3 regions of the Mesorhizobium sp. B2-3-5 genome follow, and region 3 is predicted to be linked to each of the others. Evidence: predicted binding sites of a transcription regulator. Region 3 holds the regulator's gene; each other region holds the start of a gene.
The links. Region 3 encodes PhoB, which activates phosphate uptake and scavenging genes when phosphate is short. Its sites were predicted from a motif close to TGTCATNNANCTGTCAT; they were not measured.
Positions count from the first base shown of each region.

Region 1: a site for PhoB is predicted at 1,902-1,918, ahead of FJ958_RS15710 (ceramide glucosyltransferase). Genes of this name have one in related genera too.
Region 2: a site for PhoB is predicted at 1,600-1,616, ahead of phnC (phosphonate ABC transporter ATP-binding protein). Genes of this name have one in related genera too.

Region 1 is NZ_VFVX01000012.1:5,357-8,599, reverse strand. Features, by position in the region: gene argF (ornithine carbamoyltransferase) at 1-16, shown strand, start outside; gene FJ958_RS15720 (Hsp33 family molecular chaperone) at 176-1,210, shown strand; gene apaG (Co2+/Mg2+ efflux protein ApaG) at 1,405-1,797, opposite strand; gene FJ958_RS15710 (ceramide glucosyltransferase) at 2,018-3,169, shown strand; gene FJ958_RS15705 (O-succinylhomoserine sulfhydrylase) at 3,197-3,243, opposite strand, start outside.
Region 2 is NZ_VFVX01000018.1:84,537-87,779, reverse strand. Features, by position in the region: gene phnD (phosphonate ABC transporter substrate-binding protein) at 1-512, opposite strand, end outside; gene phnC (phosphonate ABC transporter ATP-binding protein) at 659-1,516, opposite strand; gene FJ958_RS20250 (DUF1868 domain-containing protein) at 1,654-2,364, opposite strand; gene FJ958_RS20245 (DapH/DapD/GlmU-related protein) at 2,452-3,069, opposite strand; gene phnL (phosphonate C-P lyase system protein PhnL) at 3,066-3,243, opposite strand, start outside.
Region 3 is NZ_VFVX01000008.1:208,098-211,340, forward strand. Features, by position in the region: gene FJ958_RS12740 (ROK family protein) at 183-1,427, shown strand; gene phoB (phosphate regulon transcriptional regulator PhoB) at 1,440-2,129, opposite strand; gene phoU (phosphate signaling complex protein PhoU) at 2,238-2,945, opposite strand; gene pstB (phosphate ABC transporter ATP-binding protein PstB) at 2,971-3,243, opposite strand, start outside.

The sequences.
Region 1 (3,243 bases), on a different contig from region 3:
GTGTCTTGGTGCTTGAAGTGTCTTGGTGCTTGAAGTGTCTTGGTGCTTGAAGTTGTCTGGACGCTTGAAGTGTCATGGCGCTGGTCTGGGCGCTTGATCCGCGGGGGCGCGATCCCTATCTGCGCCGCATCACGCAAATCAAGCGCGTTTGGACGCATGTGCCCACCGGGGCCGCATGGCCGCGCCCTGGAGCTTTGTCATGTTGGAAACCCATCAAGTGACTGAACATCACCCCAAACTCGGCGAGTTCGGCTACGCTGGCGACGACCATGTCGTGCCTTTCGAGGTCGGTCCGCTCGACGTACGCGGCCGCACCGTGCAACTCGGGCCGATGCTCGACGCCATACTCGGCCGCCATGACTATCCCGAGCCGGTTGCCCGCCTGCTCGCGGAAGCCTGTGTGCTCACGGTGCTGCTCGGCACCTCGCTCAAGTTCGAGGGCAAATTCATCCTGCAGACGCGCACCGACGGGCCGGTCGACATGCTGGTGGCGGATTTTTCCACGCCCTCGGCGCTGCGCGCCTACGCGCGCTTCGATGCGGATCGGCTCGAGGCACTGGTCGCGGCAGGCGAGACGTCCCAGCAGACGCTGCTTGGCAGCGGTGTGCTGGCGCTGACCATCGACCAGGGCGCCCATACGCAACGCTATCAGGGCATCGTCCAGCTCGACGGCGAAACGCTGGAAGACGCGGCGCGCACCTATTTCCGTCAGTCGGAACAGATTCCGACCGACATCAGGCTGTCGGTGGCCAAGCTGCTGATGCCCGGCGTCGGCGGCGTGCGCGAGCACTGGCGTGCCGGCGGCATCCTGGCGCAGTTCCTGCCGCAGGCGTCCGAGCGCATGCGCGTTCCGGACCTGCCTGGCGGTGATGGCGATCCGCGCGAGGAGATGCATGATCCCACCGACAATTCCTGGCAGGAATTGCTGGCGCTGCTCGGCACCATCGAACCGACGGAACTGATCGATCCCACGATCGGCGCCGAGCGGCTGCTTTACAGGCTGTTCCACGAGCATGGCGTGCGCGTCTTCGGCGGCGTCCCCGTCGCCGACCAGTGCTCATGCTCCAGGGACAAGATCCGCGGCATCCTCGAGGGCTTCTCCGCGCAGGAGATCAAGGACAGCACCGAGGACGGCGGCATCCATGTCGCCTGCGAATTCTGCTCGAAGCAATATGACTTCGACCCGGCGGAATTCGCGGCTGAGAAGTGAAGTATCGGCCTTCTCCCCGTTCACGGGGAGAAGGTGCCCGAAGGGCGGATGAGGGGCAGCGCGGCCCTCGGCAGCGATCGCGCGGATCCACGCAGCGCTTGTATGTTCTCACGAGCCGCCGCCCTCATTGCCCTGCCGCACATTTCTCCCCGTACAGTGACGCCATCGCAGCGGACCTCGCCAATCGCCGAGGTCTAGTTCACGGTCCGCTTTGTCCCCGGCAGGTCGAGCGAGAAGGCCGGGATGGCGATGTCGAACGTCTCGCCGCGTTTGTTGCGCATCGTGTAGTGCCCGACCATGATCCCCGACGGCGTCGAGAGCGGGCAGCCTGACGTGTACTGATAGCTGTCGCCGGGGTTGAGTTCGGGCTGGTCCCCGACAACGCCTGGCCCGCGCACCTCCTCGACCCGGCCCGCTCCGTCGGTGATGTGCCAATAGCGCGACAGAAGCTGCACGAACTCGTCCGACTGGTTGTCGATCGTTATCTGATAGCCCCAGACGTAGCGGTTCTCCGAAGGGTCAGAACGATCCTCGAGATAGAACGGCCTGACCTGCACTTCGATGTTGCGCGTGACGGCGCGGTACATGAGCGGCTCCAAAAACAATCCGGTACCTTTCGGCGCTCCCAGCGAGCAGGTCAACGTGCGCGTCTTGTCGCGCGTGACCCTGAAAGGCAGGTGGCGGCAAAGAATGTCATTTAAGTGACACATGACAATGGTGGTGTGCGCGCACGGGCGACTCGGCGCTCTGCCGACCTGTTGAAACGGCCGTCATGCGGGCCGTCTTTTCTGGAGTGACCAGATCTCGATGGAACTCACTCTCATAGCCGCCTCGCTCTCGACCGCACTCATCCTTTCAAACGCCGCCAGCATTGCGCTTGCCACCTCACAGCTGAAACGGCGCACCACGATCGCACCGCCAGCCGGCAGATCGCTGCCGGTGTCGATTGTCGTACCATCGCGTGGCGTCGAGCCGTTCACGCACGAGACACTGGAGCGCGCCTTCTCGCTCGACTGGCCGCGCTATGAACTGATCTTCTGCGTCGCCCATGCCGACGATCCGGTGGTCACGCTGATCCGTGCCGCCATGGCGCGCTTTCCCAAAGTGCCAGCCCGCCTGTTGATCGGCGATGACCGCATCAGCGCCAATCCCAAGCTCAACAATTGCGTCAAGGGCTGGGAAGCGGCGCGCCACAACTGGGTCATTCTTGCCGATTCCAACGTGCTGATGCCGAGGGACTACATTCAGCATTTGATGGCGGCATGGCGGCCGGATACCGGCCTCGTCTGCTCGACGCCGATCGGTTCGCGGCCCGATGGCTTCTGGGCGGAGGTCGAATGCGCCTTTCTCAACACGCTGCAGGCGCGCTGGCAGTACGCCGGCGAGGCGCTCGGCCTTGGCTTTGCCCAAGGCAAGAGCATGCTGTGGAACAAGCCCATGCTGGATGCCAATGGCGGCATTCGCGCGCTGGCGGCCGAGATTGCCGAGGACGCCGCCGCGACCAAGCTGGTGAACGGGCTTGGCCTGCGCGTCAATCTCGTTGCCGCGCCTTTCGAGCAGCCGCTCGGCCGGCGTAAGCTCGGCGAAATCTGGTCGCGCCAGGCCCGCTGGGCGCGGCTGCGCCGCGTCACCTTCCCGCTTTTCTTCGCGCCTGAAATCCTGACTGGCGCGGTGGTGCCGCTGCTGCTTGCGCTGGTTGCGGCGGCAAGCGCTGGCTTCAGCCTGCCGCTGACGGCCATCGCCGTTTTGGCCGCCTTCTACCTTCCGGAATGTGCCCTGGCCTGGTCCAAGGGCTGGTACCTGTCGTCGCGCATCGTCGCGGCGATCATGGTGCGCGACCTGATCCTGCCAGCGATGTGGGCACGCGGCTGGCTCGGCGGCGCCGTCGACTGGCGCGGCAATGCGATGACTATCGGCACCAAGGCGGCCGAACTGGAAGAGACGCCGTCTGGCGCCTGATAGCGCATGATGCCGCGTAGGCAGGCCTTACTTGGCCGCCTGCAACGCCTGCGCGATGTCTTCCAGAAGGTCGT
Region 2 (3,243 bases), on a different contig from region 3:
GCGAAGAACTTGTCGTTCGGCATGCCGGTGGTCTTCGGAATCTGCGTCAGCGGGATCAGATAGCCCGAGGTCGAATCCGGGTCGGCGTAGCCGAGCTTCTTGCCCTTGGCCGACATGATGTCCTTGATGCCCGAGGACTTCAGCGCCATGCCGATCGAGTAATAGCCGGTGGAACCGTCGGTCTGTTTGGTGGTGAGGATCGGGGTAACCGCCTTCGGGTCCTTGAGATAGACGCTGGCATAGCCGGAAGCGCCGAGCTCGGCGAAGTCGAGCGTGCCGCCGAGCAGGCCCTGGATGACGCCGTCGTAGTCGGCGGCGGGGAACAGCGAGACCTTCTCGAAGCCGAACTCGGTCTTCAGGTGGTCGGCCAGGCACTGGTAGTTGCGCAGGCGGTCGGTCTCGTTTTCACCGCCGAGAATGCCGACGCGGAATTCTTTCATGTCGGCGGCATGGGCCATGCTGGTGGCCATTGCGAGCACCGAAACGGCGCCAAAAATCATTTTCCTGAACATATGACATCTCTCCTGTAGGTTCCGGCCCCGCGCCGGCAGCGTTCTTGATTTTGACGGTGCCCTTGACGCGGGCGGACGATCCAGTACGGCTTTTCTTGGCCCATGATCTTTCCCGAAAAGCGAATTCCACTTTCGGGATTATGGGCTCAGTATCCCGGGAAAGCGGGTTCGAGCGGTCCGGCGGATGCGGCAATCTTTTGTTTGTAGGCAACGCTGGTCGAGGTGATGGCCTCGGAGATTTCGCTGCCATTGGCATCGGCGCCGTAGACAAGACGCACGGCGTCGCGGTCGAGCTCTTCCGGTGGGCCGTCGAAGACGACCTTGCCGGCGGCCATGCCAATGATGCGGCTGCAATAGGCGCGGGCGGTATCGAGCGTATGCAGATTGGTGACGACGGTTATGCCTTCGCGCAGGTTGATGTCCTGCAACGAATCCATCACCACCTTGGCGTTGAGCGGGTCGAGCGAGGCGATCGGCTCGTCGGCGAGGATCACCTTGGGCTGCTGCATCATGGCGCGGGCTATCGCGACGCGCTGCTGCTGTCCGCCCGACAGGGTGCCGGCGGGCTGAAGGGCCGTCCGTGCGATATCGAGACGCTCCAGCGCCGCGACCGCTTCAGCGCATTCGGCGCGCGAGAACATGCCCAGAAGATTGGACAGGGTCGAACGATGGTTCAGCTTGCCGAGCAGCACGTTGGTCAGCACGTCGAGGCGCGGCACCAGGTTGAACTGCTGGAAGATCATGGCGCAGTCGCGCTGCCAGCGCCGCAAGGGCGAACCGCGCAACCGGGAGACCTCGGCGCCGTCAAAAAAAATCGACCCCTGGCTGGGATCGACAAGACGGTTGATCATGCGAAGAAGGGTTGATTTGCCAGCGCCGGAACGGCCAATGACGCCAACCATCTGACCCTGCGGAATCGAAATGCTGACGTCGCTGACGGCGGTGTTCTTGCCAAATCGTCGGCTGACGCCGCGGATTTCGAGCGTGGCGGAAGTTGCTGACATGGGGCCGGGCTCCAGTCCAGTCGCGGTTGAAGGTCTGTTGGGTCTTCGCTAGCGCAGCGCCATGAACCTGCGGTGTCGGATTGATGTCAGTTTTGTTACGACCCACAGGCCTCGTGTCGGGCGCCCGAGGAGCGCGATCAGCCGAGCACCTGCAGTTCCTCGAAATGCTTCATGTCGCGGAATGCGCAGAAAGCGGGAGCCTTGATCTCGATCACCGGTGCCTGCCGCGCGAAAAGCGCGAGGCAATCGTCGAAGAGCGCCTGCCAAGCCGCCGCCCTGTCATCCGCAAGCCGTTGGATCTGATAGGCAAAGGTTATGTGGAAGACGTAGGTGTCGTGGTCTGGATGCCGGTATCCAAACGGCACCGCCAGCGCATCGCGCCATTGGCGCATGATGCGCATGTCGTGGTCAGTCGCACCGGCAACGGTGAGGCCGGTCGGCACCACCTCGACGACCTTGATGTTGAAAGGACCGAAACCCTCGAAATCTTTCAGCCGTTCCAGATAGAGGCGGGTCATGGCGTCGATGCTGGTATCGAGCGGCACGTCCTGCGGCCAGTAGGGCAAGCGGCGGCGATATTCGATGATACCCTGGAACAGCGTCATGTGCAGGCTGGACACTGGCGTGAAGGCCAGCCTGTCGGCATCGGGCATGGCCAGCATCCGCTCGCGCACCGCAAGCACCACGGCTTCGGACGGCGAACCGCTGACGAGATGGCTGACGACCGTGTTGCCGGGCTCGATCAGGAAATTGCCTGACGCATCGTAGCGTGTGCCGAGATGCGCTGGCGGGGTTGGATTGGAGCCGGCAAAGAATCCGGCGAGCGACGATCTGACGGTGTCGAGCATGGCGATCTCCTTGGGGAGATGGCCTCCTGTCCGAGTCCTGTGTCAAGGGTATGAAACGGACCTCCTCCTCAACAACGATGCACTGGGTTATCCGCCGTACTTCTCCAGAAACGCCTCGGCCTCGAGTTCGCGAAAATCGTCGAGCGAAGCGCGCAGTCTGGCATGGTCCCAGTCCCACCAGGCAAGTGCCTGGTAGCGTTCCGCGGTGCGGCGGTCGAAGCGCTCCCGGATCGGCTTTGCCGGAACGCCAGCGACGATGGTGTAGGGGGCAACATCTTTCGAGACCACCGCGCCCGCGCCGACCGCCGCGCCGTCGCCGACGGTGACGCCGGGCAAAATGGTCGAGCCGTGACCGAGCCAGGTGTCGTGGCCAATGGTGACCCGTTTGGCGCGGCGCTGGGCGAAGAATTCGCTCTCGTGCTCGGCGTCGTCCCAATAGTCCGAAGCGCGGTAGGTGAAATGGTGCAGTGTCGGCCGCCATGTCGGGTGGTTGGTGGCGTTGAGGCGCACGCTTGCCGCGATGTTGGCAAACTTGCCGATCGTCGCGCACCACACGGCGCAGTCCTGCATCATGTAGGAATAGTCGCCGAGTTCGCTCTCCGAAACCCGGCTGCGGTCGGCGATCTCGGTCCAGCGGCCGAGTGTCGAATTGTGTACCTCCGCCGTCGGGTGGACCAACGGTGTCTCGGATAACTTCCTGGTCATGCCGCGAGTTTTCCCGGAGCGAAAGCTGTCACGTCGATGACGCGGTCGGCGACCGCCTCGCGCACGTCGTGGTCGTGGAAGATGCCGAGCAGGGCGACGCCCGCCGACTTCTTGGCGGCGATGAGCTCGATCACCACGTCGCGGTTCCTGGCGTCGAGCGAAGCGGTCGGCTCG
Region 3 (3,243 bases):
TGATGCATCGCCGGAAAGCTGTCAACAATGATTCTGATGGATTTCGAGGGCCCGGGAACCTTTTTTCGAGCCCCGCAATAAATAAATGACAGCATCGGCCGCTTCTGCCAGTATTTAATCGTGTTGCCGACAGTGTTCGAGGTCAGGAAGAACCGCGGCGACCGGGAGGATATGGGAAAAACATGTCGGTCGGAATCCGCCACGACGACCTGCGCCGGCGCAACCGCGCGATGGTGATTGCCGCGGTGCGCCGGGCCGGCCAGTCCTCGCGCACCGAAATCGCCGCGACCACCGGCCTCAGCCACTCCACCATATCGGCGATTTCCTCCGATCTGATCGGCGAAGGTATCCTGGCCGAAGGCAAGCCGAGCGAGGCCGGCGCGCTCAAACGCGGCAGGCCGCAGGTCGGCCTTGGCCTCAATGCGGAAGCCGCAACGGTGATGACCGCTGTGCTGTCGCTGAATTTCCTGTCCGTCGCCGTTATCGACTATGCCGGCCAGGTCATATCAGAGGAACAGCGCCGGCTGGACACGCTGACCATGTCGCGCGATGCACTGATCGGCGAATGCGTCGCCATCGTGCGGCGGCGCCTGGAGGATCCCGACATCGACGTGCGCAGCGTCGCCCGCGTCGCGCTGGCCATCCAGGGCATCACCGACACCGATGCCCGGGCAATGCTGTGGTCGCCCATCACGCCGCAGACCGACATCGCCTTCGCCGACATACTCGAAGCCGAGTTCGGCATCCCCGCCACCGTGGAGAATGACTGCAACATGATGGCGGTGGCGCTGCGCTGGCGCGATCCCGAGCGCTACCGCGACGACTTCATCGCCATTCTCCTTTCGCACGGCATCGGCATGGGCCTGGTGCTGAAGGGCGAGCTCTTCACCGGCACCCACTCCTCGGGCGGCGAATTCGGCCACATGATCCATCGGCCAGGCGGCGCGCTCTGCCGCTGCGGGCGGCGCGGCTGCGTCGAAGCCTATGCCGGCAATTACGCCATCTGGCGCAACGCCAGGCAGCTCAGCGAGGACACCGAGCCGGTGGCCGATGTCAGCGACGCGCAGATGCGGGCGCTGGCGGCGACGGCGCGGCAAACGGACGGGCCCGAGCGCGAGGCCTACCGCAGGGCCGGCGAGGCGCTGGGCTACGGCCTCGGCAGCCTGTTCGCGCTGATCGATCCCGCCCCCGTCGCCATGGTCGGCGTCAGCGCCGCCGCCTTCGACCTGATCGAGCCGGCCTTGCGCGAGGCCATCGCCCAGACCGCCGGCGGCCAGCACTCGAAATCGATTTCCTTCGACACCGAGCCTAACGAGTTGCCGCTGATCCGCGAGGGCTGCGCCATGCGGGCGCTGACTTTCGTCGACCAGGAGATTTTCGCGCCGGGCATGCAGGCGAAAGCCGGCTCCGGGGAGAACGTGGCCTGAATAACGTCGCGCTCAATCCTCGCGGATCGCATACCCTGCACCACGAATGGTGCGGATGACGTCGGGCATGCGGCCGTTGTTGACCGCCTTGCGCAACCGGCCGACATGCACATCCACCGTGCGCTCGTCGATATAGATCGTCTCTCCCCAGACATTGTCGAGCAGCTGGCTGCGCGAAAACACCCGGCCGGGATGACGCATCATGAATTCGAGCAGGCGGAATTCGGTCGGCCCGAGCCGGATTTCGCTCTTCTTGCGGTAGACGCGATGTGATTCGCGGTCGAGCACGATGTCGCCGACCTTGAGCACACTGGACAACACTTCCGGCTTGGCGCGGCGCAGCAGCGCCTTGACCCTGGCCATGAATTCCGGTGTCGAGAACGGCTTGACCAGATAATCGTCGGCGCCGGTCGAAAGGCCGCGCACGCGGTCGCTTTCCTCGCCGCGCGCCGTCAGCATGATGATCGGCAGCCGCTCGGTCTCGGGCCGCATCCTTAGCCGGCGACAGAGTTCGATGCCGGACACCGCCGGCACCATCCAGTCGAGCACCAGCAGGTCGGGGACATTCTCCTGCAGGCGGATCTCCGCCTCATCGCCGCGCGGGACCACCTCGACCTGATAGCCTTCCGATTCCAGATTGTAGCGGAGGAGCACGCCGAGCGGCTCCTCATCCTCCACCACCATGATGCGTGGCGCGATCATCGACTGGTCACCTCTAAAGCAATTCCAGGAAAAGTGTGAAGCGGTTTCCGTCCGGAATTGCATGGAAACAAGAGCGGTTTTCCGTGAAACGGTGAACCGCTCTGACGATCAAGCCGCCGGCGCCGACATCGCCGTTTCGTCCTGCTTTGGACGATTCGCTGGCAGCTGCGTACCGGTCAGCACGTAGTAGGCATTCTCGGCGATGTTGGTCACATGATCGCCGATCCGCTCGAGATTCTTGGCGCAGAACAACAGATGCGTGCAAGCGGTGATGTTGCGCGGATCCTCCATCATGTAGGTGAGAAGTTCGCGGAACACGGAGGTGTATTTGACGTCGATGCGTTCGTCGTCGGCGCGCAGCTTGGCAAGGGCCTCGGCATCGTGCGCCGCATACTCCTCGATCACGCCCTGCACCTGGATCAGCACCAGCTGCGCCATGGCGTCTATCGAATGCGACAGGTCGCGCGGCGTGGTGGACAGGCCGACCGTACCGACGCGCTTGGCGATGTTCTTGGCAAGATCGCCAATGCGTTCGAGGTCGCCGGCCATGCGGATCGACCCGACGACATGCCGCAGATCGTCGGCCATCGGCTGGCGCTTGGCGATCAGCGTGATGGCGCGATCGTCGAGTTCGCGCTGGCGCGCGTCCATGATGACGTCGTCGGAGACAACGCGCTGTGCCAGCGCGTTGTCGGAGTTCAGCAGCGCCTTGGTGGCGCCGCCGACCATCGAGCTGGCGAGATCGCCCATGTCGCTGATCAGCCTGCTGATCTGTCCGAGATCCTCGTCGAAAGAAGCGACTGTGTGTTCGGCCATGATCCTGGTCCTCGTATGCGTGAGATCAGCCGAAGCGGCCGGTGATATAGTCCTGCGTGCGCTTCTCGCGGGGCGATGTGAAGATCTTCTCGGTACGGTCGAACTCGACCAGCTCGCCCAGATACATGAAAGCCGTCTGGCGCGACACGCGCGCCGCCTGCTGCATGTTGTGGGTGACGATGACGATCGTGTAGTCGGCCTGCAGCTCGTCGATCAGCTCCTCGATCTTGGCGGTCGACAGCGGGTCTAGCGCCGAGGCCGGCTCGTCGAGCAGGATGACCTCCGGCTTCACCGCCAC